DNA from 2 places in the Aliivibrio logei genome. Region 1 is predicted to be linked to the other one. Evidence: predicted binding sites of a transcription regulator. Region 1 holds the regulator's gene; the other holds the start of a gene.
What was found. Region 1 encodes MetJ, which represses methionine synthesis genes. Its sites were predicted from a motif close to TTAGACNTNTANANGTCTAA; they were not measured.
Positions count from the first base shown of each region.

Region 2: a site for MetJ is predicted at 12,590-12,609, ahead of metH (methionine synthase). Genes of this name have one in related genera too.

Region 1 covers NZ_MAJU01000006.1:109,497-125,040, reverse strand. The annotation lists gene cytR (DNA-binding transcriptional regulator CytR) at 1-461, opposite strand, end outside; gene priA (primosomal protein N') at 666-2,867, opposite strand; gene rpmE (50S ribosomal protein L31) at 3,105-3,323, shown strand; gene A6E04_RS03725 (malic enzyme-like NAD(P)-binding protein) at 3,556-4,803, shown strand; gene metJ (met regulon transcriptional regulator MetJ) at 5,144-5,464, opposite strand; gene A6E04_RS03715 (O-succinylhomoserine (thiol)-lyase) at 5,652-6,818, shown strand; gene A6E04_RS03710 (bifunctional aspartate kinase/homoserine dehydrogenase II) at 6,818-9,238, shown strand; gene leuO (transcriptional regulator LeuO) at 9,580-10,554, shown strand; gene A6E04_RS03700 (AMP-dependent synthetase/ligase) at 10,802-12,655, shown strand; gene A6E04_RS03695 (acetolactate synthase 3 large subunit) at 13,097-14,818, shown strand; gene ilvN (acetolactate synthase small subunit) at 14,818-15,312, shown strand; gene A6E04_RS03685 (sensor domain-containing diguanylate cyclase) at 15,505-15,544, shown strand, end outside.
Region 2 covers NZ_MAJU01000013.1:275-15,818, reverse strand. The annotation lists gene galU (UTP--glucose-1-phosphate uridylyltransferase GalU) at 115-984, shown strand; gene uvrA (excinuclease ABC subunit UvrA) at 1,156-3,984, shown strand; gene A6E04_RS13150 (PglL family O-oligosaccharyltransferase) at 4,064-5,827, shown strand; gene A6E04_RS13145 (pyridoxal-phosphate-dependent aminotransferase family protein) at 5,876-6,985, opposite strand; lysine riboswitch at 7,199-7,373, shown strand; gene lysC (lysine-sensitive aspartokinase 3) at 7,441-8,790, shown strand; gene metH (methionine synthase) at 8,859-12,527, opposite strand; gene A6E04_RS13130 (cation:proton antiporter) at 12,720-13,997, shown strand; partial or broken gene A6E04_RS13125 (IS4 family transposase) at 14,409-15,544, shown strand, end outside.

The DNA.
Region 1 (15,544 bases):
GGTAATTCGAGTTCTGGAGCGTATTCACACGCCATCACTAATGGGGGTAAATTCTTTTGTTCTTGACGACTGACGCTAAATGGAAGATCTGAACCGAGGAGAACCATACCGTCAACTTGCTTGGTATAGACTAAATTGACAAAAGTTTGTTCACGTTTCTTTTGTTGGCTACTGTCGCCAACCAAAATGATGTAGCCATTCTCTACGGCTGCATCTTCAATACCACGTAGGATATCACTGAAATAGGGATCACAGATATCAGGCACAATGGTTACGATGGTTTTTGATTCGTTACGACGCAAGGTTCGCGTCAATGTTGTTGGAGAGTAACCCGTCTCCAAAACGGCGTCCTCCACTCTTTTTCGAGTGCTTAATGATACCTTCTCTGGTGTCATTAATGCCCGTGATACGGTTGCTGTTGATACTCCCGCAGACAAAGCAACATCCTTCATTGTCGCCATAAAGACCTCTCCTAACTATTTATATAAAGTTAAACACCACACGTAAAGTAAACGATTGCTTTGTTTATTGAGAAGATATTTTATGTGTAAAATAAAGATTTAAATACGGCGCATTTAACAAAAGTTACATCTATATTGTGATGTCCCTCACATGAGAGGGTATTTCCTGAGTAAGTCTTAATTTTGAAATTAAAAAAAGCGTGATTAACTAAGGTCTTGTGGCTCAATATCTAAAGTCCAGCGTACTTTTTTAGCTAATGGTAATAGCTCAATCGCGGTTTTTGCACCACGCAACATTGATTGCATTACGGTACGATTTGGCGCTTGAAAGAGCAGTTGCCAACGGTATTTTCCGGCTCGACGTGCTAAAGGTGCCGGAATAGGCCCTAGCACTGGTGTGGCGTCATGATATTGAGGGTGACTTTCTAAAATATCACGGACTTGTCGTAAGAATTGCTCGACATTGTCATTGTTATTGGACTCTGCTCTAAAGAGAGATAAATGCGTATAAGGAGGAAGCTGAGCGAATTTGCGCTCATTTAACGCATGTTCTGCAAAGTGACCATAACCATGATGTAGAAGGCTTTGTAAAAGAGAGTGTTCAGGGTGGTGAGTTTGTAAGATCACTTCCCCTGGTTTACTTGCTCGCCCTGCGCGTCCAGCGACTTGGATAAACAACTGAGCTAAACGTTCAGGAGCTCGAAAATCACTACTAAATAATGAACTATCTACATCAATTAAACCGACAAGGGTTACGTTAGGGAAATGGTGCCCTTTTGCTAGCATTTGAGTGCCAATAAGGATTTGGTATTCGTTGTTTTTAATTGCGTCTAGATAGTTTTCTAAGCTGCCTTTTCTGCGAGTACTGTCTCGATCGATACGAACGGTTTTGTATTCAGGAAAGAGGGTCATAAGTTGAGTTTCGAGCTGTTCGGTACCAACCCCTACAGAAATAAGCTGAGTGGATCCACAGCCTTGGCATTGATGCATTATTGGCTGCTGTGAACCACAGTGGTGGCAGCGAATTTCATTACTGTATTGGTGGAATGTATAATAAGCATCACAGCGCTTACATTCGGCCATCCAGCCACATTCGTGACACATTAAGGCTGGGGAGAATCCTCGGCGATTCAAAAATAACATCACCTGATTGCCTTCAGATAAATGTTTTCTCATTTGAGCAATTAAAGGTGCAGATAACCCACTGTTTAGATACAAGCCTTTGACATCTAACACACCATGTCGAGCTGGGATTGCAGTACCCGCGCGTTTGGTTAATGTGAGATGGTGGTATTTACCGACCTTAGCATTATGTAACGTCTCTAGAGCTGGCGTTGCTGAGCCTAACACAATCGGAATATTGTCTAAGTTTGCTCGCATTACTGCCAGATCTCGGGCGTGATATCTCATGCTGTCTTGCTGTTTATAAGAGGCATCGTGTTCTTCATCGACAATGATGATACCGAGATCATTAAATGGGGTAAAAAGTGCTGAGCGAGTACCTATAATGATGCCAGCATGGTTGTCTCGTGCCGCTAACCATGCATTCAAACGTTCGGTATCATTAAGTGCAGAATGGATCATATCGACAGGCACATTAAAACGACGCTTAAAGCGATTAATGGTTTGTGGGGTCAATCCTATTTCAGGAACAAGAATCAGTGCTTGTCGGCCTGCTTGTAAAATAGGCTCTAATAACTGGAGATAGACTTCCGTTTTACCCGATCCCGTAACGCCATCTAATAAGTAACAACCAAATTCAGGGTTTGCATTAACCGTAGCAATAGCAATGGCTTGCTCTTCATTTAACTGTGGCTTTTCTTGTGTTATTTCGACATTACGTTGCCAATAAGTTGGTTTTGGAGCGAGAGAGATTTCTTCTATCCATCCTTTATCCACGACGGCTTTTAAGGTTGCAGCAGTAATGTCTTCTTCAAGCATTTGTTCGTGACTGCATTGTTGGTGACGAACAAGGTTTAGGGCCTTGGCTTGTTTCGGTGCTCGAGTCAGTTTGTTGAGATCTTGATTTTTTCCTAGCTCAGTAATTTGCCACGCTTTTAGTGCCGCAAAACTGGCTTCTCTGCCTTTACGTAGCCACGCTGGCATCGCATTCGCTAAGGTTTCCCCTAATGGGTATTGATAATAAGTGCTGCTCCAATTAAGAAGCTTATAAAGGTGAGGAGTCCAGAGAGAAGTGCTATCGAGTACGGAGTCTAATCCTTTTAATTTCTCACGAGCAAATTCAGAGTCATTGCTTAATTTTGTGACTATACCGATAAGGCGTTGACGACCAAAAGGCACTTTTACACGGCCCCCAATGACAGGGTGTTGTCCGGCTTTAATTAAGTAATCAAAGGTGCGGTCAAGAGGAACGGGCAGTGAAACGTGTGCAATTGAATAGGACATAGCCAACATTAATCAGGAATAATAGGATGAATAGTCTACTCTTAGATAAAAATATCGCAAAGGAGTAAAATAATCGGTGGAAAAAGTAACAGATTAGTTGATTGATTGGCCGCGATTCATTATTATACGCGACCTTAAGTAGGTGTAATTTATTTATGCTTATTATTTTTGTTACACGACGTGTGGTGTCCGGCTTAGATTCGGATGGCGACACGGCCTAAATTATAAGGTTTTCCCATGAAAGTAGGTATCCACCCAGAATACAAAGCTGTTAAAGCTACTTGTTCTTGCGGCAACGAATTTGAATTCAAATCAGCGCTAGGCAAAGACACAATCCACCTAGACGTATGTGGCGAATGTCACCCGTTCTACACTGGTAAGCAACGTATCGTAGATACTGGCGGCCGTGTTGATCGCTTCAACAAACGTTTCGGTGCAATTGGTTCTAAAAAATAATTACCAATTTCCGATAAGAAAGGAGTCCATTAGGACTCCTTTTTTTATGTCTAAAATTCAGAGTAAGGTCACTTTCTTATTTGAAATTAAGTCATAAAATCATTAATTAACCCGACATTTTTGTTGGTACGATCTGTAAGCGAAGACTATGAAGTTTGAGCTAGATCAACTATTATATAGTTTACTATTTTGAAACAATTCTCTTATATTTATTAGCATTCAGGAAAACCCCATGTCTGAAGATTTTCGCGAACAAGCTCTCCATTATCACGCTTACCCAACGCCGGGTAAAATTGAAATAGCACTGACTAAACCCGCCGATACGGTAGAAGACCTTGCTTTGGCTTATAGCCCAGGAGTAGCTGAACCAGTACGTGAAATCGCGAAAAACCCAGACGATGTTTATAAATACACATCTAAAGGCAATATGGTTGCGGTTATTTCAAATGGTACGGCTATTTTAGGCTTAGGTAATTTAGGTCCTCTGGCTTCAAAACCTGTAATGGAAGGCAAATCATTACTTTTCAAACGATTTGCCGGTCTAGATTCGATTGATATCGAAGTGAAACATCGCACTATTGATGAATTTGTAGATACAGTAGCGAACATTGCAGATACTTTTGGTGGTATTAACTTAGAAGACATCAAAGCCCCTGATTGTTTTGAAATTGAACGTCGTTTAATTGAACGTTGTGATATTCCTGTATTCCACGATGATCAGCACGGTACTGCAATTGTAACGGCAGCTGGCATGTTGAATGCTATCGAGCTTCAAGGTAAGAAGTTAGAAGATGCGATCATTGTTTGTTTAGGTGCGGGTGCCGCGGCGGTTGCCTGCATGGAAATGCTGATTAAATGTGGCGCGATGCGCGAGAAGATCTACATGCTTGATCGTAAAGGCGTAATTCACACTCGTCGTGATGACATTAATGAATATAAACAACGTTTTGCGAACAACACAGATAAACGTACGCTTGAAGATGTTATTGAAGGCGCTGATTTATTCTTAGGGGTATCGGGTCCTAACCTATTGCCACCTGAAGCGCTTAAATTAATGGCTGATAAGCCCGTTGTATTTGCTTGTTCAAATCCAGATCCTGAGATCAAACCAGAATTGGCTCATGAAGTTCGTAATGATTTAATTATGGGTACTGGTCGTTCTGATTATCCTAACCAAGTAAATAACGTACTTTGTTTCCCATTTATCTTCCGTGGTGCACTCGATGTTCGTGCAAGCGTGATTAATGATGAAATGAAATTGGCTGCGGTTGAAGCAATTCGTCAATTAACGAAAGAACCTGTGCCTGTCGAAGTATTAAAAGCGGCGGGTGTTGATTCTTTAGAGTTTGGCAAAGGTTACATCATTCCTAAACCGATGGATCCTCGTTTACTTCCTCGAGTTGCAAAAGCGGTAGCACAAGCAGCGGTTGATTCAGGCGTCGCTCGTATTGAAATGCCAGAAGGATACATGGAAGCGTAAACTGCTTTTATATATTAATTAAAGTAAAAAGGCTTCCTACGTCATTGATGAGGAAGTCTTTTTATTAGGGGGAATTAAATTATGGGTTTACCACCAAGCGTTAACTTGAATACCACTAATGTATTCGTTGTTGTTTAGCACTATTGTAATACAGCCGATAGAGTAAATTATCATTCGCTTTTAGAACTTGAACATGGCCAATTGGATAGGGTAAGTATGAGACAGAGAGGTAATGTAAAATTGAAATGAGCAGAAAAACAGAGGGGATAAAGAAAGTAGGAAATAATCGAAAATGTGATCTAGCTAATGATTGTTATCATTAGCTAGGAGTTAATCACTTTTATTCTTCGTCGAATGCTTCGAATTCAATGCCCATTGCGGTCATTAACGCTTTTGCTTCTGTTGGAATATCATCAGGACGATCTTTACGTAAATCTTCATCTGTTGGCAATGGTTGGCCAGTATAAGCATGAAGAAACGCTTCACATAACAATTCGCTGTTTGTGGCGTGGCGAAGATTACTTACTTGACGACGAGTACGTTCATCCGTAAGGATTTGTAGTACCTTCGTTGGAATTGACACGGTAATTTTTTTTACCTGTTCACTTTTTTTACCATGCTCGGCATAAGGACTTAAATAGTCACCATTCCAATCAGCCATTGCTCACCTTCGTTCTAATATTATTGTTGTTTAAAATGCGATGAGCTAATTCTAGCGATATTTACGTCTATAAGCAAAGATATATAGACGTCTAGAAGTATTGACGTCTCATTTTGTGATGGTAAAGTAGAAGAATATAACTTATGGATTAGATTATACCACTGCATAGCAGTTTGGAAGGGAAATAATGAGCGAGAGAAAACCTGCAACTATTGCTGTTCGTACTGGCATTGAAACCGATTCACAACACAATGCGGTTGTGCCTCCTATCTATTTATCGACTAATTATAGCTTTCCAGAATTTGGAGATGTTCCAACGTACGATTACGCTCGCTCAGGGAATCCAACCCGAACTCAATTAGAAACAACATTGTCTGATTTAGAGTGTGGTGCGGGTGCGGTGGTGACGAACTGTGGCACTGCGGCTCTTAATTTAATGGTATCAGCCTTGCTTGGTCCTGATGATTTAATTATTGCCCCTCATGACTGCTATGGCGGCACTTATCGACTCTTTAACACCAGAGCAAATAAAGGTGATTTTCAAACGTTGTTTGTGGATCAGTCTAATGCCGCCGCTTTAGATGAAGCGCTTGCTAAAAAGCCAAAACTGATCTTATTAGAAACGCCTTCCAATCCATTAGTTCGCGTAGTCGATATTGCCGAAATTTGTAAAAAAGCGGCAGAAGTCGGTGCATTAGTTGCGGTTGATAACACGTTCCTTTCTCCTGTATTACAGCAGCCACTGACTCTTGGGGCTGATTTCGTTCTTCATTCCACAACAAAATACATTAATGGGCATTCAGACGTTGTTGGTGGTGTGATCATATCTAAAACGAAAGAACATGCCGATGAATTGGCATGGTGGGGGAACTGCATTGGTGCAACAGGTACTGCATTTGATAGCTATTTAACCCTGAGAGGAATTCGTACTCTTAGTGCTCGTATGCGAGTGCATGAAGAAAATGCGATGGAAGTATTAAAATGCTTACAACAGCAAGAGTTAGTGGGAACGATCTATCACCCTAGTCTACCTGAGCACCCAGGGCATGAAATAGCAAAGCGTCAGCAAGCGGGTTTTGGTGCAATGCTGAGTTTTGAATTAAACGGTTCGTTAGACCAACTTAAAGTTTTTGTGAAAGCGTTAAAATATTTCTCTTTAGCTGAATCGTTAGGGGGAGTAGAAAGTCTGATTGCTCATCCGGGAACGATGACACATAGAGCGATGTCAGATGAAGCTCAGGCTGCTGCCGGTTTGGTGCCGACGTTATTACGTATTTCTGTTGGCCTAGAAGACAGTAGAGATTTAATCGCAGATCTTACACAAGCGTTTGCTGTGGCTGCAGAGGTGAAATAATGACAACGTCTTTGGTGCAACGTCAGTTACATAAATTTGGTGGCAGCAGTCTTTCTGATCCTGAGTGTTATCGCCGTGTGGCAACCATCTTAAAAGAATATTCAAACGAGCATGATCTTGTTGTTGTTTCTGCCGCGGGTAATACAACAAACCGTATTCTTGAATGGATTGATAACTTATCTAAAGATGGTCGTTTGGCTCACGATACATTGGAGTCTTTGCGTCATTATCAGCAACAGTTAATTTCTGAATTGTTAGAGCCAGATCAGGCGGAAGTATTGCAGGCATTGTTGCATAAAGAGTTGATTGCAATCGGTCAATTACATGCTCCGCTAAATGAAGTTCAACAAGCCGATGTGCTTGGTCATGGTGAAATATGGTCGTCTCGTTTGTTGTCGGCTTATTTAAACCAGATTGAATTAAAATCGGCACCGTTGGATTCTCGCCATTTTTTAAGAGCAGAAAGAGGGGCTCAGCCTGAGGTTGATCGTGTTCTTTCATGGCCTTTATTTAAAGAACAAATAGCACAACACCCTCATGGTCGTCTTGTTATTACTGGATTTATGGCCCGTGACCAAAAGGGTGAAACCGTATTATTAGGGCGTAATGGATCGGATTACTCAGCAACTATGATTGGTGCATTAGCTGAAGTTTCTCGTGTTACTATTTGGAGTGATGTTGCTGGGGTATTTAGTGCGGATCCTAGAAAAGTGGAAGACGCTTGTTTATTGCCGCTACTTCGTTTGGATGAAGCCAGTGAATTGGCCCGTTTAGCTGCCCCTGTTTTACATAGCAGAACATTACAGCCAGTAGCGCAAAGTGCGTTAGATTTGAGTCTACGTTGCAGTTATCAACCAGAATCGGGTTCAACACGCATTGAACGTGTCTTGGCCTCTGGTCGTGGCGCTAAAATTGTTACTTCGTTGGATGATGTGTACTTAATCCAACTTGGCTTTGGCCGTGGGCAAGATTTTGAACGAGCTCAAACCGAGGTGCTTTCTCTTTTAACTCGTGCTCAACTTCAACCTCTTGCGTTAGAAGCACAAGCCGATAAATTTACTTTATTACTTGCCTACACTTCAGAGATCGTCAGTGATGCTTTAGATATGCTGCAAAATACAGCGGTGCATGCTGAAATTAAATTAAAAGAAGGGTACTCAATGGTTGCAGCAGTAGGTGCTGGTGTAACGGCTAATGCCATTCATAGCCATGGTTTTTACCATCAATTAAAAAATAGACCTTTAGAGTTTGTGTGTGAATCGGAATCAGGGTTAAGTCTTGTTGCTATTCTTCGTAAATTAGACACCGATGAATTGATCAATGAGATTCATACCAGTTTATTTCAAGCTCAGAAACGAGTTGGCCTTGTTTTGTGTGGTCACGGTAATATTGGTGCGCAGTGGCTTACATTGTTTACTCAGCAAAAACGAATTTTAGAAAAACGTCGAGGCATGATTTTTTCATTAGTCGGAGTCGTTGACCGTCATCGATACTGGTTCGATTTTGACGGTATCGATAGTGCATCAGTAGTCAGCCATTTTGATGATGAAGCGGTGAGCTACGAAGAATTTGAATGGATTGAAAAAATCGGTTCAGTCCAAGGATACGATGACGTTGTTATTTTAGATGTAACGGCAAGCCCTGAGCTTGCAAGTCAATACACTAAAATTGCAGAACAAGGCATGCACTTGATCTCTGCAAATAAGGTCGCGGGTTCAGCACCAAGTCATGAATATCAAGCGGTTGTTGATGCGTTTGCAAAAACTGGTCGACATTGGTTATACAATGCAACGGTTGGCGCGGGATTACCAATTAATCATACTGTGCAAGATTTGCGTGAAAGCGGAGACAGCATTGTTGCACTCTCTGGGATCTTTTCTGGCACTCTTTCTTGGTTATTCCAACAATATACTGGAGAGACTCCCTTTACTGAGTTAGTCGATTTAGCATGGCAACAAGGATTGACAGAGCCAGATCCTAGGCATGATTTAGATGGTTCCGATGTAATGAGAAAGCTTGTTATTTTGGCAAGAGAGTCAGGGTTACAAATCGAACCGAATCAAATCGAAGTCGAATCGTTGGTTCCCGCCGAATTACAGCAAGTGAGTCTTGATGACTTCTTGGCAAAAGGTGATGCCTTAAATGAAGCATTATCGGAACGTTTGGAACAAGCGCAGCGAGAACAAAAAGTACTTCGTTATGTTGCCCGTTTGAATAAAAATGGCAGTGCAACGGTTGGGATTGAAGCGCTGTCTGAACATCATGCATTGGCTAATTTATTACCGTGCGATAATATTTTTGCGATTGAAAGTCAGTGGTATAAAGATAACCCTTTAGTGATAAGAGGGCCAGGCGCCGGAAGAGAGGTTACCGCCGGAGCAATCCAGTCTGATTTGAATAAAATTTCAGCGTTATTTTAACCAAATGTAATACTTATTAACGTTTCGTTATATTTTAAACCATGCCATGTTGCATGGTTTTTTTCGTTTAACGTAGGAAAAATCGGAAACTATTGATATTTAGGTTATTTTATGTTTTTGCCTAATTGGTTGATTTGTAAATAAAATTAATCGGTTAACTTTGATTAAGCATAAATTAAAATTAAAATCTGTTACGTGCTATGGATTTTGTAAATCTATTCAGTGATTATGTTGAACAGTTGGCTAGCATACGTTCTGTCAATAACGTGTATAACTATAATAATATGCAGCTTACTTTTTCTTATTTTAATAATTTGCTGAAAAATAGAGAGAGCCTTTAAATGAGTATGTCTGAATTTTCCTCTGCATCTAATAGCGTTAGAGCAGAACAAGTATTACGTGGAGTAGATTTAAATCTACTGACTGTTTTTGATGCAGTAATGCAAGAGCAAAATATTACTCGAGCAGCTCAAAACCTAGGTATGTCACAACCGGCAGTGAGTAATGCGGTATCACGACTAAAAGTGATGTTTAATGATGAACTCTTTATTCGCCATGGTCGTGGTATTCAACCAACGCAACGTGCTCGTCAATTATTCGCACCAATGCGTCAAGCACTGCAATTGGTAAAAAATGAATTACCAAGTTCGACGTTTATTCCTGAAACATCAATGAGACAATTTAAGCTCTCAATTTGTAGCCCTTCGGATATTCGTTTTGCTCCACGAATCATGAGAGATATTCAGCAAAAATCGCCTCATATTAGTTTAAAGTTGTCTGGTGAACATGAAGCGGATATTGCTCAAAAGCTTCGTTATCAAGAAATTGACTTTGTGATTGATTATGTTCGTTTTGACGAACCTGGTTTTATGAGCACTGAGTTATTTACTGATGAATTAGTGGTTGTTGCTGCCGTTAATCACCCTCGAATTCAGGGTATGATTACTAAAGAGCAATTGGCAAATGAGAAACATGCTGTTCCTGCTCGTATTGAAAATACAAAAGGGTTTGCAGACCATTTATATCAAGATGCTATTTATGAGCAAGCTTACAAAGGGGCTAGCATCAGCAACATTCTTTATGTTGTTTCTCAATCAGAGTTGATTACGGTTGCTCCTAAGTGGTTGGTCAGTTCAATGCCAAACCGCGATCAACTGGCTATTCTTCCATTGCCAATTGAATCAAAAGGGATCAGTGGCTATTTAAGCTGGCATGACTCGTACCAAAAAGACAAAGGTCATATTTGGATGCGTGATCAATTGATGCTTATTTGTGGCGAAGAAGTCGTTGCTTCAAGTAAAGGTATGATGTTTTAGCGTTGAAATACTCTAAAATTAGAAGAATAAAAGGCAGCATCATTGATGTTGCCTTTTTTGTAGGATCTCATTCGATATAAATGAAATGTATATTATTAATAATGAACTTGTTAATACGGCTCATCAGAAATGAGTTTCGTACAACATTCCTTACATTTTATACAGAGAAAGTATTGCCTTTTTTAGCACCACTTGTACACTTTGTTTAGATTATAGCTTACAAGTGTAAGCCTAAAGGTGATACGAGATGACTATTCAAAATCCACATATTGTAAAAGAGATCCGCCAGCACATTGCAACTCGTGCAAATGACACTGCATTACGTGAACGTAAATGTGGCGCTTGGAGTGACACTCAGTGCTCAGCATGGAGTGACATCACTTGGGGTGAATTTGGTCAGCAAATGGATACTCTGTCTTTAGCACTATTAGCTCATGGATTGAAAATACAAGAGAAAGTAGGGATTTTCGCCAATAATATGCCTCGCTGGACTGTTGCTGATTTTGCAACAATGCAATTGCGTTCAGTGCCTGTGCCTATTTATCCAACGAACACACCAACACAAGCGGCTTATGTTATTAATGACGCAAATATCCGCATATTATTTGTGGGTGAACAAGCGCAGTATAATTCGGCGGTTGTGATTTTTGAACAATGCCCACAATTAACTCATATTGTCGCGTTAAGTGATGACATTGATTTAAATGATCACGAAGCTGGTGTTTCGTGGAATGACTTCATTTCTGCAGCAAATGAATCTCATCAAGAAGAGTTAACTCATCGTCTTGATACGGCTGAAATGGATGATTTACTGACATTGATCTACACCTCTGGTACGACGGGAGAACCAAAAGGGGTAATGCTAGATTACACCAATATTGGTTCTCAATTAGAGGGGCATAACACGAATTTAGCGCTAACGGAAAAAGACGTATCATTGTGTTTCTTACCGTTATCGCATGTTTTTGAACGTGCTTGGACGTTTTACGTTCTTTATAAAGGTGCGATTAACTGCTATTTACCAAACACAAACTTAATTAAAGACGCACTCACTGAAGTTAAGCCAACGGTTATGTGCGCGGTTCCTCGTTTTTACGAGAAGATTTTCTCAACGGTTCATGAAAAAGTATCCCGTGCTCCTGCTCATCGTAAAGTGATGTTTACTTGGGCTGTAAATATGGGGGCGAAGATGTCTGCTTGCAAACAAGAGGCACGTGAACCTTCATGGATACTGAAACAGTCTCATAAAATTGCAGATAAGTTAGTGTTGTCTAAGTTACGAATGATTTTGGGTGGTAACATCAATTTCATGCCGTGTGGTGGCGCTAAATTGGATGCAACCATTGGCCGATTTTTTCATGCGCTTGGCGTCAATGTTAAATTAGGTTATGGCATGACAGAAACCACAGCAACGATTTCATGCTGGGAAGACGGTAAATTTCATCCTGATTCTATAGGCACATTAATGCCTGGCGCTGAAGTTAAGATTGGCAAAAAGAATGAAATTCTAGTTCGTGGTCCGATGGTCATGAAAGGATATTATAATAAGCCAGAAGAAACCGCATTGACCTTTACTGAAGATGGTTTCCTAAAAACAGGTGATGCTGGTGAGTTTGATGCCGACGGTAATTTATACATTACTGATCGTATTAAAGAGCTTATGAAGACCTCTGGTGGTAAATATATTGCACCACAAGTGATTGAAGGCGCGATTGGTAAAGATCATTTTATTGAGCAAATTGCCGTTATTGCTGACACGCGTAAGTTTGTTTCTGCATTGATTGTTCCTTGTTATGATGCTCTTGAAGAATACGCAAAAGAGTTGAATATTGCTTATCATGACCGTATGGAATTAGTTAAGCACAGTGAAATTGTCGAAATGCTTGAAAAGCGTGTCGCTAATTTACAAAAAGAATTGGCTCGTTTTGAACAAGTGAAAAAATTCACATTATTATCGAAAGCATTTTCGATGGATAAAGGTGAATTAACCCCAACACAAAAGTTACGTCGTAAAGTTATCAGTGAGCGTTATCAAGACGAAATTGAAGAAATGTACGATGAGAAGAAAGAGAAAAAAGATAAAAAAGATAAAGCAGAATAGTATATCTCTGTAGATTCATAGATAAAAAAACCAGTCACTTTTAGACTGGTTTTTTTTCGCCTAAAAAATGAGATCTTACTCAATGTAGAAAGCGTGATGCCTTCGTTTTTTAGTGAAACGTAACTATTTTAATCTCTCTTTATTGCCTATAGCTTGGTTTTTACTTCTAATTCACCTTGGTTAGGTTGCTCTTAAATATTGATAATTAGTCAAAGCCTGAATTTATATTCTGTAGAGTTAAAATGACGCTAGACCAAGGTGCTATGAAAAGGTTAAAGTTGTTTCGTAATGTTGGCTTTTGTTATCACATATAGCCATATGCATAGGGATTTAATTTAATTAATTCGGTTTAGGCTAAAAATAAGCCCTAACTATGTAAAACCAATAATTTGTAGATAATTCAAATCTTCTATTTGAGGTTTTCAGCGTCTGGAGATAAATATGGAAATGTTATCTGGCTCAGAGATGATCGTACAGTCTTTGATTGATGAAGGTGTAGAGCACATATTCGGATACCCTGGCGGTTCTGTTCTTGATATTTATGATGCGTTGCATATGAAAAGCGACGATATTCAACATGTATTAGTGAGACATGAGCAAGCAGCAACACACATGGCTGATGGTTATGCACGTGCAACAGGTAAACCTGGCGTGGTTCTTGTGTGCTCAGGCCCGGGAGCAACGAACACGATTACAGGAATAGCAACGGCCTATATGGATTCTATTCCAATGATTGTGCTATCTGGCAATGTACCAAACAACATGATTGGCACTGATGCCTTTCAAGAGTGTGACATGGTAGGCGTCTCTCGCCCGATAGTTAAGCATAGTTTTTTAGTTAAAAAAGCCGAAGACATTCCTGAAATTATAAAAAAAGCATTTTATATTGCATCGACAGGCCGACCTGGCCCTGTTGTTATTGATATTCCTAAAGATGTCATGAGCCCTGCATTTACATTCCCTTATCAGTATCCTGAAGCGGTTTCGTTACGTTCTTATAATCCCACAATGAATGGCCATAAAGGGCAAATTAAAAAAGGGCTAAAAGCATTACTTTCTGCTAAGAAGCCTGTCCTTTATATTGGTGGTGGTGCCATTATTTCTTCCGCAGATGCTCAAATATTAACGTTAGCTGAAGCGTTAAACTTACCTGTTATAAGCACCTTAATGGGGCTAGGAGCATTCCCAGGTACGCATAAGAATGCATTAGGTATGCTGGGTATGCACGGTACGTATGAAGCAAATATGACAATGCATAATGCGGATCTTATTTTTGGTATTGGCGTTAGATTCGATGATCGGACGACGAATAACTTAGAAAAATATTGTCCAGATGCAACCATTATGCATATTGATATCGACCCATCTTCTATTTCTAAAAATGTTCGAGTGGATTTACCTATTGTTGGCTCTGCTGATATTGTCCTCGACTCAATGCTGTCATTAATGAATGAACAAGATGGACATAATGATGCCGAAGCGATGGAAGCATGGTGGAAAGATATCGCAGGGTGGCGTGCTCGTAATTGTTTAGCGTATAAAAAATTACCGGATAAAATTAAACCGCAACAAGTGATAGAAACACTCTATAAATTAACCAATGGTGATGCTTATGTTGCTTCTGATGTCGGTCAGCATCAAATGTTCGCCGCATTATATTATCCATTTGATAAACCTCGTCGTTGGATAAATTCGGGTGGTTTGGGAACAATGGGCTTTGGTTTACCTGCGGCTTTAGGGGTTAAATTTACGCATCCTGATGACGTTGTTGTGTGTGTTACTGGAGATGGCAGTATTCAGATGAATATCCAAGAGCTATCAACGGCGCTTCAATACGATATCCCGGTAAAGATTATTAATCTTAATAACCGATTCTTAGGCATGGTTAAACAATGGCAGGACATCATTTATCAAGGCAGACACTCAAATTCTTACATGACTTCTGTTCCTGATTTTGCAGCGATTGCAGAAGCTTATGGTCACGTTGGAATCCGAATTAATCATCCTGATGAATTGGAATCTGGTCTAGAAAAAGCATTAGCAATGACAGATCGATTGGTCTTTGTTGATATTAATGTTGACGAAACGGAACATGTTTACCCAATGCAAATTAAAGGGGAAGCAATGGACAAGATGTGGCTAAGTAAGACGGAGAGAACGTAATGAGACATATAATATCACTGCTATTAGAAAATGAATCAGGGGCGTTATCTCGTGTTGTAGGTCTCTTCTCTCAACGAGGTTATAACATTGAGTCACTAACGGTTTCTCCAACTGAAGATAGAACCTTATCGCGCTTAAATATCACGACGGCAAGTGATGCTATGGAGCTTGAACAGATTCAGAAGCAATTACATAAATTAATAGATGTCATTAAAGTACAAGAAGTCACAGACGCTGACCATGTAGAGCGAGAACTTTTACTTATTAAGGTTAAAGCCAGCGGTTTTGCACGCGAAGAAGTCAAGCGTACTGCTGATATTTTCCGTGGACAAATCGTTGATGTAACTAGTTCTTTATATACCATTCAGTTAACAGGGACATCAGAGAAACTCGATGCGTTTATTACCGCGGTTTCTGAAGTGACGGATGTTATTGAAGTGGCAAGAAGTGGTGTTGTTGGTATTGCTCGAGGAGAAAAATCTCTTAGAGTGTAATATTCATTTACAATTCACTTAGATAGATTTATAAATCAAGCCTTCTTTTTGAGAAGGCTTGATTGTTTATATAATGATAAAAATATAGAATGGCGCTCTGTATATTTGAGTTCAACTGAAATGAATAAGAAAAGTTTTAAAATAGTAGCTTATTCTAGCTGTGTTTATCTTGTGTTATCAATGATAACGCTTATGTATTTTTATAGTGAATATCAGAAAGAAAAACTGGTTA
Region 2 (15,544 bases), on a different contig from region 1:
TTCAACTTAAAGCGCTTCATTTACCCGTTATTAGTCGTTAAACTGACCATATAACGATGATGCTCAAGTAAGAGCGCTTCCAATAATTTAAATTTCGTCTTTTAGGACTCAGTTATGATCAAGAAATGTCTTTTTCCTGCCGCTGGCTACGGTACTCGTTTTCTTCCTGCTACTAAATCTATGCCAAAAGAAATGATGCCAATCGTAAATAAACCGCTTATAGAATATGGCGTAGAAGAAGCTATCAATGCAGGCATGGACGGAATATGCATCGTCACTGGCCGTGGTAAGCATTCTTTAATGGATCACTTTGATAAAAACTACGAGCTAGAACACCAAATCAGTGGCACAAATAAAGAAGAACTTCTTGAAGACGTTCGTGAATTAATTGACGCTGCACATTTTACTTATATTCGTCAAAGAGAAATGAAAGGTTTAGGTCATGCCATTCTTACTGGACGTGAACTCATCGGCGATGAACCATTCGCTGTCGTACTTGCTGATGATTTATGTGTCAATGAAGAACAAGGCGTACTGTCTCAAATGGTTGCTTTGTATAAGCAATTCCGTTGTTCTATCGTTGCAGTAGAAGAAGTACCTGATAACGAAACGCATAAATACGGCGTTATTGCGGGTGAAATGATCAAAGACGATCTATACCGCGTAGATAACATGGTTGAAAAACCAGAACCAGGCACTGCACCAAGTAACCTTGCGATCATTGGTCGTTACATTCTAACACCAGATATCTTTGAGATTATTGAGCAAACAGAACCAGGTAAAGGTGGCGAAATCCAAATTACCGATGCGTTATTAAAGCAAGCTCAATCAGGTTGTGTTCTTGCTTATAAATTTAAAGGTAAGCGTTTTGACTGTGGTAGCGTTGAAGGTTATATCCAAGCAACAAACTACTGCTACGAAAATGTATATTTAAAAGATAAAAAATCAGCTGAATTAGCAAAACAAACAACAGGCAAAAAGTAAGCTCGTTTGTTTTAATTATTATTACGTCTTATGAAATATCATAAGGCGTTTTTTTTCATTCTGAATCTCTCCTACCCTATCATTACTGTTTTTTTATCCAGTACCTCTTTGTTGTTCTAATAGTCTGTGCAATACTTAGTCTTCAGTCATTATTTATGCAGTGAGATCCCAATGGATAAAATTGAAGTTAGAGGGGCCAGAACCCACAACCTAAAAAATATTAGCTTAACACTCCCACGTGATAAATTAATTGTGATAACTGGGTTATCTGGGTCAGGTAAATCTTCTTTGGCATTTGATACATTATATGCAGAAGGTCAACGACGTTATGTTGAGTCATTATCTGCTTATGCCCGTCAATTTTTATCTCTTATGGAAAAACCCGATGTAGACCATATCGAAGGGCTGTCTCCTGCTATCTCTATCGAACAAAAATCCACATCTCATAACCCAAGATCTACTGTGGGTACCATTACTGAAATCTACGATTACTTGCGTTTACTATATGCTCGTATTGGTGAACCCCGCTGCCCTGAGCATCATGTCGAACTTACTGCTCAAACCGTTAGTCAAATGGTAGATAAAGCCTTAGAGCTGCCGGAAGGCACTAAGCTTATGTTACTTGCTCCTATTATTAAGGAGCGCAAAGGCGAGCATGTTAAAACATTAGAAAATCTAGCAGCACAAGGCTTTATTCGAGCCCGTATTGATGGTGAAGTATGTGATCTTTCCGATCCACCCACATTAGAGTTACACAAAAAACACACCATTGAAGTTGTCGTTGATCGGTTTAAAGTCCGTTCAGATCTTCAACAACGTTTAGCAGAGTCGTTTGAAACGGCATTAGAACTAACCGGTGGCATTGCCGTTATCGACTATATGGATAAGACCGATAATGAACCACTGATCTTTTCGGCTAATTTTGCTTGCCCACATTGTGGTTATAGTATGCAAGAACTCGAACCTCGCTTATTCTCTTTCAATAATCCAGCAGGGGCTTGTGGTACCTGTGATGGCTTAGGTGTACAACAATATTTCGATGCCGATAGAATCGTTTTAGATAACAAACTTAGTATTGCTGAAGGAGCGATCAAAGGATGGGATCAAAAGAACTATTACTACTTCCAAATGCTAACTTCCCTCGCTGAACATTATGCTTTTGACCTTTTCTCACCCTTTAAATCATTGTCAAAAAAAATTCAACAAATCATCCTTAATGGCTCTGGTAGTGAAGAAGTTGAATTTCATTACAGTAATGACCGGGGTGATTTACGTGTAAAACGTCACCCATTTGAAGGTATTTTAAATACTTTAGATCGCCGCTATAAAGAAACAGAATCAAACTCCGTTCGTGATGATTTATCCAAATACATTTCTACACAATCTTGCTCTAGTTGCCATGGGACTCGCCTACGCTTAGAAGCAAGAAGCGTTTTTGTCGCTGATACCACGTTATCTGAAATCTGTGAAATGAGCATTCAAGATTCAATGGCATTTTTCAGCTCATTAACCTTAACAGGGCAAAAAGCACAAATTGCCGATAAGATAATGAAAGAAATAAACGAGCGCTTAAATTTTCTTATTAATGTTGGTCTAAATTACCTTAATTTATCGCGCGGGGCAGACACTCTTTCTGGCGGAGAAGCTCAACGAATACGTCTTGCTAGTCAAATTGGTGCCGGGCTTGTAGGTGTTATGTATGTGCTTGATGAACCATCAATTGGGCTCCATCAACGCGACAATGAACGATTATTAAAAACGTTAAATCATTTACGCGATCTCGGAAATACGGTGATTGTCGTTGAGCATGATGAAGATGCAATTCGAAGTGCCGATCATATTATTGATATAGGCCCTGGAGCCGGTGTGCATGGTGGATATATTGTTGCTGAAGGCGATTATGCAGCAATAATTAATAATCCAGATTCTTTAACAGGCCAATACTTAAGTGGCGCAAAAAAAATTCCGGTACCAAAAGAACGAGTTAAGGCGGACCCTAAAAAACAAGTAGAACTGATTGGTGCGACTGGCAATAATTTAAAAAATGTTACATTAAAATTACCGGTTGGTCTCTTTACTTGTATCACAGGTGTTTCTGGTTCTGGTAAATCGACACTCATTAACGATACTTTTTTCAAGATTGCACATACTCAACTCAATGGAGCAACAACTTCAGAGCCCGCGCCTTATAAAAAAATTAAAGGCATCGAACACTTTGATAAAGTCATCGATATAGATCAAAGTCCAATAGGCCGAACCCCTCGTTCGAACCCCGCGACTTATACTGGTATTTTTACTCCAATACGAGAATTATTCTCTGGAACACCGGAATCCCGCTCTCGTGGCTATAAACCTGGACGCTTTAGTTTTAATGTTCGAGGCGGCCGTTGTGAAGCTTGCCAAGGTGATGGGGTTATAAAAGTAGAAATGCATTTCTTACCTGATGTTTATGTGCCATGTGATGTTTGTAAGAGTAAACGCTACAACCGTGAAACGCTTGAAGTAAAATATAAAGGTAAGAGTATTGATGAAGTTCTTCAAATGACCATTGAAGATGCTCATACTTTCTTTGCTCCTGTTCCCGTGATTGCTCGCAAATTAAAAACACTCATGGATGTTGGACTCTCTTACATTCGTTTAGGTCAAGCGGCAACGACCTTGTCTGGAGGGGAGGCTCAGCGTGTCAAACTAGCTCGAGAATTATCGAAAAGAGATACTGGAAAAACACTCTATATTTTAGATGAACCAACTACTGGTTTGCATTTTCATGATATTCAACAACTATTGACGGTTCTTCATCACTTACGTGAACGAGGAAATACCATTGTGGTTATTGAGCATAATCTAGATGTAGTAAAAACAGCTGACTGGGTGGTAGATTTAGGGCCAGAAGGTGGTAATGGTGGTGGAGAGATCATTGCAGAAGGAACCCCCGAAGAAGTTGCACTTATTGAAGGATCACATACGGCACGCTTCTTAAAACCAATGCTTTCCTTATAAAATTCCATACTTATTAAGTATTATCGGATAGAATAAAGCCAGCACTTTGCTGGCTTTATTACAGGGATTAATTGAAAAAATGGCAATCTTACTTACTCAGGGAACTCAACTCGAAGCAAGAAAAATAAAAAAACCACTTACTAAATCTTTTCTCGTTAGCCTCAGTATTCTATTTTTTGTTTGTGCTCACTTTTTCCAACCAAATCCAGGTGGTTCAGGTCTCCATTTAGCCTTTAATGCTGCCTCTTGGATCCCTGCAAGTATTGCCATTGCCATTGCCTTCTATCATATAGCGAAACAAGGGGTAATTAAGTATTCCACATTAACAATCGTTTTATTTTTCTCAGCAGTTCTACTTTCTGTACCTTTAATCTATCAAGACTCCTCTCCATTATTAGCCGCTGGAAAATTTTTTGGATTATGGGCTGGCTGGCTTTTCTTTCTCACCTTACAACAATTTGCATTTTCTAATAAACAAAAGCAATGGCTTCTATGGTGCATCATTGGTTCTGTATTGATTGAAGCTATTTTTGGCTATATTCAATATCTATTTCTAGAACCAGGGAATTCGTTTGGTTATAACGTAATTTCAAACCGCCCTTATGGTATTTTTCAGCAGCCAAATGTAATGGCAAGTTTTTTAGTTACAGGGCTTGCCATAGCCTCGTATTTTCTGGCAAGACAACCAATTAAATACCGAGAGAACCCTGTCGCACTTACACTTTTATATATAACAATAATCCTAACCTTACCGCTAATTATTGTTTTAGCTTCACGAACGGGTTGGATTGCTGCTGTATTTAGCCTTCTATTGTTAATCCCATACATGTGGAAATATTGCACAAAAAAACGATTTTCATCGTGGATTCTTGCTTTAATTATGGGCGTTAGTGGCAGTTTTGTTATCTTACATTTTTCACAAAATGATGATTTCAATAATATTTCGTTATTAAGTAAAAAAGCAGATTTAGAAAGCCCAAGAAGATACACATTCCCCCAAGCACTGGATATGTTTTTAGAGAAACCAATTACTGGTTATGGCTATGGGAATTTTGAAGCCGCTTACATTCTTTATACGGCCAAACAACACCAAATATCTGCCGATTATAAATCGGGATTACCATCAATGGACCATCCTCATAATGAGGTCCTCTACTGGGGAGTAGAAGGTGGTATTCTTGCTATATTTGGATTATTACTAGCTGCTGGTGGGGTGTTACTAAAAATTAGAAAAAGTAAATTAGATACGCAATTTGCATTGCTTGCTCTAATCAGTCCTATCTTTATTCACAGCCAATTAGAATACCCTTTTTACCATTCTATGCTTCACTGGTTTACCTTCATTATCCTTCTCTTTTGGATAGATCAGCTTAGCTGTAAGTATAAAAAATACCGCATTACTGGAGTCAGCAAAATATCGTTACGAGTAAGTTCTCTTGTTCTTCCAATTATCACTGCCTTTTATATGCTTTCAGCATTACACACAAACTGGATTTTAACCAAATTTGAAACAACAAAACCAATGAATCCAGAAATATTAAATCAAGTCAGTAATCCTGTCGTGTGGGAAGATAGATTTAATTGGGATGTATTATCAGCACAATTATCCATTGGCATCATCAATAAAAGGCCAGATTTAATCATACCTTACATTACTTGGTCCAAAGAGCTTATAAAAAATAAACCTAGACCAGCATTTTATCAAAACCTAATCATCGCTTATCAAGCTTTAGGGCAAGAAGCAAACGCGGAAGACATAAGAAGAGAAGCCGTATTCTTATTTCCGAATAACAATTTCGAAACCGTTCAACTTGACCAAAAGTTACGTCAAATCAGAAAGTAATGATAAAACGCCGTTGAATTTATCAACGGCGTTTTATCATCATGTTATTTATAATACGTCAGATAACGCTTTTAAACAAAGAGACACGTTTTCTTTACGTGCCGCATACCCCATCAATCCAATGCGCCAAGCTTTACCCGCTAAATCCCCTAATCCTGCGCCAATTTCTAAATTATATTCTTCTAATAATACTTTTCGAACTAAAGCATCATTAGTACCATCAGGAATATAGACCGCATTTAGCTGTGGTAATCGGTATTTCTCATCAACAATAAATGAAACACCTAAACTTTCTAGTCCACGCTTAAGTTCTTGGTGAAAATAATCATGTCTCTTCCATGCATTCTCTAGCCCCTCATTTTTAAGCATTAATAATGATTCATGCAATGCATATAGACTGTTTACTGGTGCGGTATGATGATAGCTTCTTTTGCCTTCTCCACTCCAGTAACCCAATACTAGGCTTTGGTCTAAAAACCAACTTTGTACCGGTTCTTTTCTTGACTTCATTTTCTCAACCGCTTTATTTGAAAACGTCACAGGAGAAAGACCAGGTATACAAGATAAGCATTTTTGAGATCCTGAATAAACCGCATCTAATAACCATTCATCTACGAATAAAGGAACCCCACCCAACGATGTTACTGCGTCTACAATAGTTAAACAGTTGTATTTCTGTGCCAATTCAGAGATAGACTTCGCATCACTTAATACACCTGTTGATGTCTCTGCGTGCACAAATGCGATAACATTAATCTCAGGATCTTTAATCAATGCTTCTTCTACTTTTGCTAACGATACAGGAGTTCCCCATTCATCATCAATAACGATCGCAATTCCACCGCAACGCTCTACATTCTGTCGCATTCGCTCACCAAAAACACCATTACGGCAAACAAGTACTTTTTCGCCTCTCTCTACAAGATTAACAAAACACGTTTCCATTCCTGCACTGCCTGGCGCTGACACCGCGATAGTAAATTCATTTTTTGTTTGAAATGCGTATTTTAATAGCTCTTTTACTTCATCCATCATTTTAATAAACAATGGGTCTAAATGACCAATAGTAGGGCGACTCAATGCTTGTAATACCTGGGGAGAAACATCAGATGGACCAGGTCCCATAAGGGTTCTTTGTGGTGGAATAAAACTTTGCATGACTCGCTCCTTGAATAGTAAGTGTTCAAATAATAAACATAAAAATAATTAAACTCAATTAGACAAACTAATTAGAGTGACTTAACTGCCTAAAACAACACTAAATAGTTAAATTTTACTTAGAAGGTAAGAAAGACAAAAAAAACGTTACTATCAATTGACATTTGATTCATAAAAAAGCACATTAATGAAACGTATTTCGTACTTTTAGAAATATAAAGAAGAGGAGCATTACCTAGGTAGCTTAATTTGTGGAGCCCAAACTCCAAAACAAATAAGTGAGGGAGAGTTATGCCGAGATAAACTACCCTTGGGAGTCGTTTATCGATCGTATTGGCTGAATCCTTACGATTGTCACTTAAATATTAAGTGAAGAGCTTCTAGCAATAACCTTTTATATTGCTGTCGTTTCTTCATATTTATTTCCACATTGGATGTAGTCGGGAGACAGGATAGTGAACCCTATAAATGTTGCTAAATTTGGTGGCACTAGCGTTGCTAATTTTGAAGCAATGAGCCGTAGTGCCCATGTAATAGAACAAAACAAAAATACTCACTTAGTTGTTATTAGCGCCTGCTCAGGGGTCACAAACCTGTTAGTTGAATTAGCTAATGGTGTTGAAAATACTCAACGGAAAAAAAATATTCTTAATGAATTAAAAGATATTCACTTCTCTGTATTAGATCAATTAGCTGATCCTGTTTATCCAGAACAAGCTATCCTTGAAATCTTAGATGATATAGAAAAAGCCGCTGATTCAGCCTCATTCCAAATAAGTGATAAATTAACCGATCACCTTGTTTCTTGCGGTGAGCTAATGTCTACTCACCTATTTACTCAATTGTTAATTGAGCGAGGCAATTCAGCCGTTCGTTTTGATATAAGAACCGTTCTTCGTACTGACTCAACATTTGGTAAAGGCGAACCTCAATTAGACTATATTTCTCATCTAGCTCAAGAAAAACTAGCTCCTTTATGCCAAAAACACATCGTCGTTACTCAAGGATTTATTGGTGCGGATTGTGACGGAAATACAACAACATTAGGCAGAGGCGGTAGTGATTATAGTGCAGCCTTGATCGCAGAATCAGTAAGAGCTTGCGGTTTAGAAATTTGGACTGATGTCCCTGGCATTTATACGACAGATCCTCGCATCGCTCCCAAAGCTTCCCCTATTCCAGAAATCAGCTTTAGTGAAGCATCAGAAATGGCAAACTATGGTGCGAAAATTCTACATCCTTCAACTTTACTTCCTGCATTGCGTCATCAAATCCCAGTGTTTGTTGGCTCATCTAAAGAGCCAGAAAAAGGCGGTACATGGATCAAACAAAAGGTAAATAGCTCTCCATTATTTCGAGCATTAACATTACGTTGCAATCAAACCATGGTGACGTTACATAGCCCAAGTATGTTCCATGCTTATGGATTTTTAGCTGAAGTATTTAAAATTTTAGCTAAATACCAAATATCGGTAGATTTAATTACCACATCAGAAGTCAGTGTTGCATTAACTTTAGATCAAACGAACACTAACGGTAAAGCTCCTGAACTACCGTTAGAGGCACAAAGAGAGCTCGAAGAACTTTGCACTGTAGAAGTTGAAAATAATCTATGCTTAGTCGCTTTAATTGGTAATAAGATGAGTAACTCTAAAGGCTCTGCAAAGCAAGTTTTTGGTACATTAGAAGAATTTAATTTACGTATGATTTGTTACGGTGCTAGCCCGCATAATTTATGCTTTTTATTAAGTGACGCTGAAGCAAAAAAAGCAGTTGAAGTACTTCATAAAGAACTCTTCGAATAAATATTAACGTAATAAAAATGCCCATTAACATTCGCTAACGGGCATTTATTTTAAGTCATAATTAAGGTTTAATTTAAGTTAGGTCCTAACCATTTCTCTGCTTCTAACATATCCCAGCCTTTTCGTTCAGCGTAACTTTCAGCTTGATCTTTCTGTATTTGTGCAATAGCAAAATAACGAGAATCAGGATGAGAAAAATACATTCCAGATACTGAAGCGCCAGGCCACATTGCATAGCTCGATGTTAATGACATGCCAATTGATTCTTCAATCTTCATTAATTCCCAAAGAGCCCCTTTTTCAGTATGTTCAGGACATGCAGGATATCCAGGAGCAGGCCTAATGCCTTGGTATTTTTCTCGGATCAACTCATCATTAGACAGGTTTTCGTCCGTAGCATAACCCCAAATTTCTTTACGTACTTTTTCATGTAAATATTCAGCAAAACCTTCCGCTAAACGATCAGCAATAGCTTGGATCATAATTGCGTTATAATCATCACCATTCGCTTTATATGCATCCGCTAAATCACGTTCACCGATTCCACCAGTAACCGCAAAACCACCAATCCAATCTTTCTTACCACTTTCTTTTGGTGCTATATAATCAGATAGGCAGTAATTAAACCCTTTTGGTTTTGCCGTTTGTTGACGCAAATTATGCAGTACTTTTACGACTGTTGTTCGAGATTCATCGCTATACACTTCGATATCATCACCAATACTTGCCGCAGGAAATAATGCACACATACCACGGGCTTTTAATAACCCTTCAGTGTCTACACGGTCTAAAAGATCATTAGCGTCTTTATATAAGCGTTTCGCTTCTTCGCCAACTTCATCATGCTCTAAAATCGCAGGGTATTTCCCCATTAAAGACCAAGTCATAAAGAATGGTGTCCAATCGATATATTTACGTAATGTTGCTATATCAACATCATCTACAATATGTACGCCTGGTTTCATTGGCGTTGGTGGAGTATAACTAACCCAATCAATATCAACTTTATTAGCTCGTGCCCTTTCTAATGTAATAGGTTTTGTACGTGGTGTTTTTCTATTATGCTGATCTCGCACTCGGTCATAATCTAAATCTAACTTTTCAATAAATGCAGGTTTTAATTCATTAGAAAGAAGTGATGTACATACGCCTACGGCACGTGAGGCATTATTCACATAAACAACCGGCTGTGAGTAATTTTGTTCTATTTTAACGGCAGTGTGCGCTTTCGATGTCGTTGCCCCACCGATCAAAAGAGGCACCGTAAATCCTTGTCGTTCCATCTCTTTAGCAACATGCACCATCTCATCAAGAGAAGGGGTGATCAAACCAGATAAACCAATAATATCGACGTTTTCTTCTTTAGCTACTTTAAGAATTTTTTCACATGACACCATGACACCAAGGTCAATAATTTCATAATTATTACATTGAAGTACGACACCTACGATATTCTTTCCAATATCATGAACGTCACCTTTAACTGTCGCTAATAAGATTTTCCCATTTGTAGAACCTACGTCTTTTGTTGCATTTATAAAGGGTTCTAAATGAGCAACCGCTTGCTTCATTACACGAGCTGATTTTACTACTTGTGGAAGGAACATCTTTCCTTCACCAAACAAATCACCAACCACGTTCATCCCATCCATTAATGGACCTTCAATCACATGAATTGGGCGTTCAGAATTAACACGAGCTTCTTCTGTATCATCGACAATAAAGTCAGTAATACCTTTAACTAAAGAATGCTCTAAACGCTTTTCTACTGGCCAAGTACGCCATTCTAGTGCTGATTTATCGTCAACTTTACCCACCGCTTTTTCTAAATAAGCAGTAGCAATATCCAGCAAACGTTCTGTGGAATCATCTCTGCGATTTAAGACTACATCTTCAACCGCCTCACGTAATTCTTCAGGTACGTTATCGTAAATTTCCAGCTGACCAGCATTTACTATTCCCATATCCATACCATGTTTAAAACAGTGGTATAAAAATACAGCGTGAATTGCCTCTCTAACGTAATTATTTCCACGGAATGAGAATGACACATTAGAAACACCACCTGAGATCATCGCATGAGGTAATGTTCTTTTAATATCGGCAACGGCTTCAATGAAATCGACAGCATAATTGTTGTGCTCATCAATACCAGTCGCAATAGCAAAGATATTTGGATCAAAAATGATATCTTCAGGTGGGAAACCAACTTCATTAACTAAAATATTATAAGCGTTGGTGCATATCTCGATCTTTCGTTCACGAGTATCCGCTTGCCCTTTCTCATCAAAGGCCATCACAATAACTGCCGCACCGTAACGACGAACCAACTTAGCTTGTTCTACAAATTTTTCTTTACCTTCTTTCAGTGAAATAGAGTTAACGATACCTTTACCCTGAATACACTTTAAGCCAGCCTCGATAACTTCCCATTTAGAGGAATCGACCATCACTGGAACTTTCGATATTTCAGGCTCAGATGCACATAGATTAAGGAAGCGAACCATACAGGCTTCTGATTCCAACATTCCTTCATCCATATTTATATCGATAATTTGTGCGCCATTTTCCACTTGTTCACGGGCAACACTTAACGCTTCATCGTATAACTCTTCTTTAATCAAACGTTTAAAACGAGCAGAACCCGTTACGTTAGTTCTTTCTCCAACATTTACAAACAAAGACTCTTTAGAAATAGTTAGAGGCTCTAAACCAGACAAACGACAAGCAACTGGAATATCAGGTAAAACGCGAGGCTTCACACCTTCAACTGCTGCTGCCATTTGACGAATATGTTCTGGCGTTGTACCACAACAACCCCCGATTAAATTTAAGAAGCCGCTTCGAGCCCATTCAGCTACGTGCTCTGCCATCTCTTCAGGAGAAAGATCATATTCACCAAACGCATTAGGTAAGCCTGCATTTGGGTGAGCAGAAACACTGCATTCAGAAATTCGAGATAATTCTCCAACATATTCACGCAACTCGTCAGGGCCTAAAGCACAATTAAGACCAAATGAGATTGGTTTTACATGGCGAAGTGCATTATAGAAAGCTTCTGTAGTTTGACCTGATAATGTACGGCCAGAGGCGTCCGTAATTGTTCCCGAAATCATAACGGGTAATGTAATACCCATTTCTTCAAAAACAGATTCAACAGCAAATGAACAGGCCTTCGCATTCAAGGTATCAAAAATAGTTTCGATAAGAATTAAATCAGATCCACCTTTAATAAGAGCGCGAGTAGATTCAGAATATGCTTTAACTAATCCATCAAATGTGACATTACGAAAACCCGGGTCATTAACATCAGGTGAAAGCGTACAGGTTCTATTTGTTGGTCCTAGAACACCCGCAACATAACGGGGTTTATGAGGTGTTTTGAGAGTCCATTCATCGGCTGCTTTTCTAGCTAATTTTGCAGCTTCAAAGTTAATTTCTGCACTTAGGCTTTCCATATCATAGTCAGCCATTGCAATCGTCGTTGCATTGAAAGTGTTTGTTTCAAGAATATCGGCCCCTGCTTCTAAATAGGCCAAATGAATATCACGAATTACACTAGGGTTTGACAAGACTAATAGATCATTATTTCCTTTTAGATCACAATGCCAATCAATGAATCTTTCTCCACGGTAATCATTTTCTTCAAATTTATATTCTTGAATCATGGTACCCATACCACCATCAATCAATAAAATTCGTTCTAAAAGCTGTTTTTCGATTTGATTTTTTATCATGCTTCCTGCCACGGTACTGCCTCATCCATAAACTTTCTTTTTACAATCCTATCACACATCGAATAGAAATCTAGACGTCTAAAATGGATTTATTTTAACAAAATAGAAATAATATTTGATATTTATCAAATTACGCGGAAAATGATATAAGTCATAGTTTGTTACATAAAATACATAATTAGAGGTTTAGTAATGTCCGTCTACAATACGCTCTGTTTTCTTGCTGCTGGAGCAATGTTAATTGCATTCTTCAATAGTAAAATAGGAAAAATGCAAACCACGATTGCCATTACCGCAGGATCAATAATGTTATCTCTTGCGATAATAATTGCGGGCCACAATGGCTGGTTCCACTTAAGAGAAATAGCAACTGAAACATTAACTGAAATAAATTTTGAAGATTTCTTGTTAAAAGGAATATTAGGCTTCTTGCTGTTTGCCGGTGGTTTAGGGATTAAACTCCCACATATGAAAGATCAAAAATGGGAAATAACTGTGTTAGCTCTCGGGGCTACATTATTCTCAACTTTCTTTATAGGTTTTGCTCTGTGGTTTATTTGCGGATTCATAGGTATTAATTTTGACCTTATCTATTGTTTGTTATTTGGCGCTCTTATATCACCAACAGATCCAATAGCTGTTTTAGCTATTGTAAAAAAAATGAATGCTCCACAACGTATTTCAACCCAAATCGAAGGAGAGTCTCTTTTTAATGACGGCTTCGGATTAGTTATATTCGTAACTTTATTTACAATTGCTTTCGGTAATGAAACTCCTACGGTAGGGAGTGTTACTTCGTTATTTTTCCAAGAAGCTATTGGTGGCATAATTTATGGTTTTGTTTTAGGTCTAGTATTCCATTACCTAATAAGCTCCACGAACGACCATTCGATGGAATTATTATTAACCATTGGTATTCCGACTGCTGGCTACGCTTTAGCTGATGTGATACATGTATCAGGCCCATTATCAATGGTTGTTGCCGGGATAATGATCGGAAACTGGACTCGTTTCATTGGTTTTTCAAAAGAAAGTGAAGAACACTTAGACCATTTTTGGGAATTAGTAGACGAATTTTTAAATGGCGTTTTATTCTTATTAATAGGTATGTCTATGCTGTTATTCAAATTCCACCAAGAAGATTGGATTTTAATGGCTATATCTATACCGTTAGTATTAACTAGCCGATATTTAAGTGTTTATGTTTCTTATATCGGATTTAAGAGATTTAGAACTTACAATCCATTATCCGTTAAGATCTTAACTTGGGGAGGTTTACGTGGTGGTTTAGCCTTAGCGATGGCACTTGCTATTCCATCTGGAATTATGGTTATTCCCGACAAAAACATTGATGTAAGAGAGATTATTCTTGTAATGACTTACTCTGTCGTTGTTTTCTCTATTCTAGTTCAAGGGTCAACTATTACTAACATGATCGAAAAAGCAAAATTATTAGAAAAAAATAAATAATAACATTCGAAGCATAGGCTATCCTATGCTTCGAAATTTATGACACATCCTACGATATGCATATCAAAAAACAATTCAAACACCTTCTTTTAATACATTTAACAATAGATATCACACTCAATACTAGTCTATTCTCAAGGACTTAATATGAGGATTGAACTATATCCACGATATTAAAATTCAGTTAACAACCGATTTAAACTATAGATAATAGTCTTAATTAAGGTTGTATCTGGAAAGATAAAACCGACTAGATAAATATTAAGGTTTCTCTTAGTAAAAATACTTATATATTAAAAATAAAAGATCATATTAACCTCTAATGCCGATCATTTAAGGTAAATATAATCGGTTGACTGACCCTTCTGAGCGGTCAAAATCCAAGTGAATTTAATGCACTTGGATTTTTTTATGGATGTATCTCAAGCTCTAAACGTGATTAATAACTGGAAGCCTAATAACATTGAAACCTTAAGTAATTTACTCCCTATCGAACTTATCGATGAAGCTTATTCTCTTAAGGAAACTGTTACGATGAGAAAGCGTAAGCTTTCTCTTGAATCAATGGTGTGGCTATCTATAACAACAAATCAATGAAAGACCTCGTTAATCAACTCGATATTGTTGATAGAACAGGTAAAGCCTATGTTGCTCCAAGTGCTCTTATTCAGCGTAGAAAAACACTTGGCGAAGCAGTCATGAAATCCGTCTTTGAGCGAATGACGACTTAAGAGTGCCAATCTCTCTCAATGGAATGAACTCACCTTATTAGCTATTGATGGTATCGTATGGAGAACTCCTGATAACCAGAAAAATGAAGAGGCTTTCTCTCGTCAAATAAGGAACACAATATCCACAGGTAAGAATGGTTTGCCAAATGGAACTAAGCAGTCATCTTATTACAGCAAGCGCTTTCGATAATTACAATACAAATGAAATGATATTGGCAGAGAAATTAATAGACAGTAATCCCGACCATAGCGTAACCATGTTAATTAAGGGGTTCTATTCACTAGGATTACTACATAAATGGCAGACGACAGGCTCGGAGTGCCACTAACTTATTCCCCTGAAAAAGAATACTCAATATGAAATAATTCGATCGTTAGGTCGTAATGACAAACTTGTTCTTCTTCGAAGTAACCCAAGAGCAAGAAAACTGTTTTCTGATTTACCAAAAACGATGACAGCTCGTCTTGTAACTCTAAAAATTAAAGGTAAAGATTATCAAGTTCTGACTTCAATGACTGACCTATTACGTTACCCATTGAAAGATATAGTCGGTCTTTATGAGCATCGCTGGGAAATAGAATTGGGTTATCGAGAGATACATGTTAGGAAATCGCTTAACACTACGAAGCCGTCTACCTGAATTAGTGAAACAAGAACTTGGGGTATCTTGTTGACTTATAATTTAATTAGGTGCCAAATGGTAGAGCTTTGTTTTAATTTAAAAGGAAATTATCTACCTTATCAGTTAAGTTTTAATGGGACACTTGCTAATGTATCTGCGTTATTGTTGGTTTACCATACTCAACGCCAGGAGC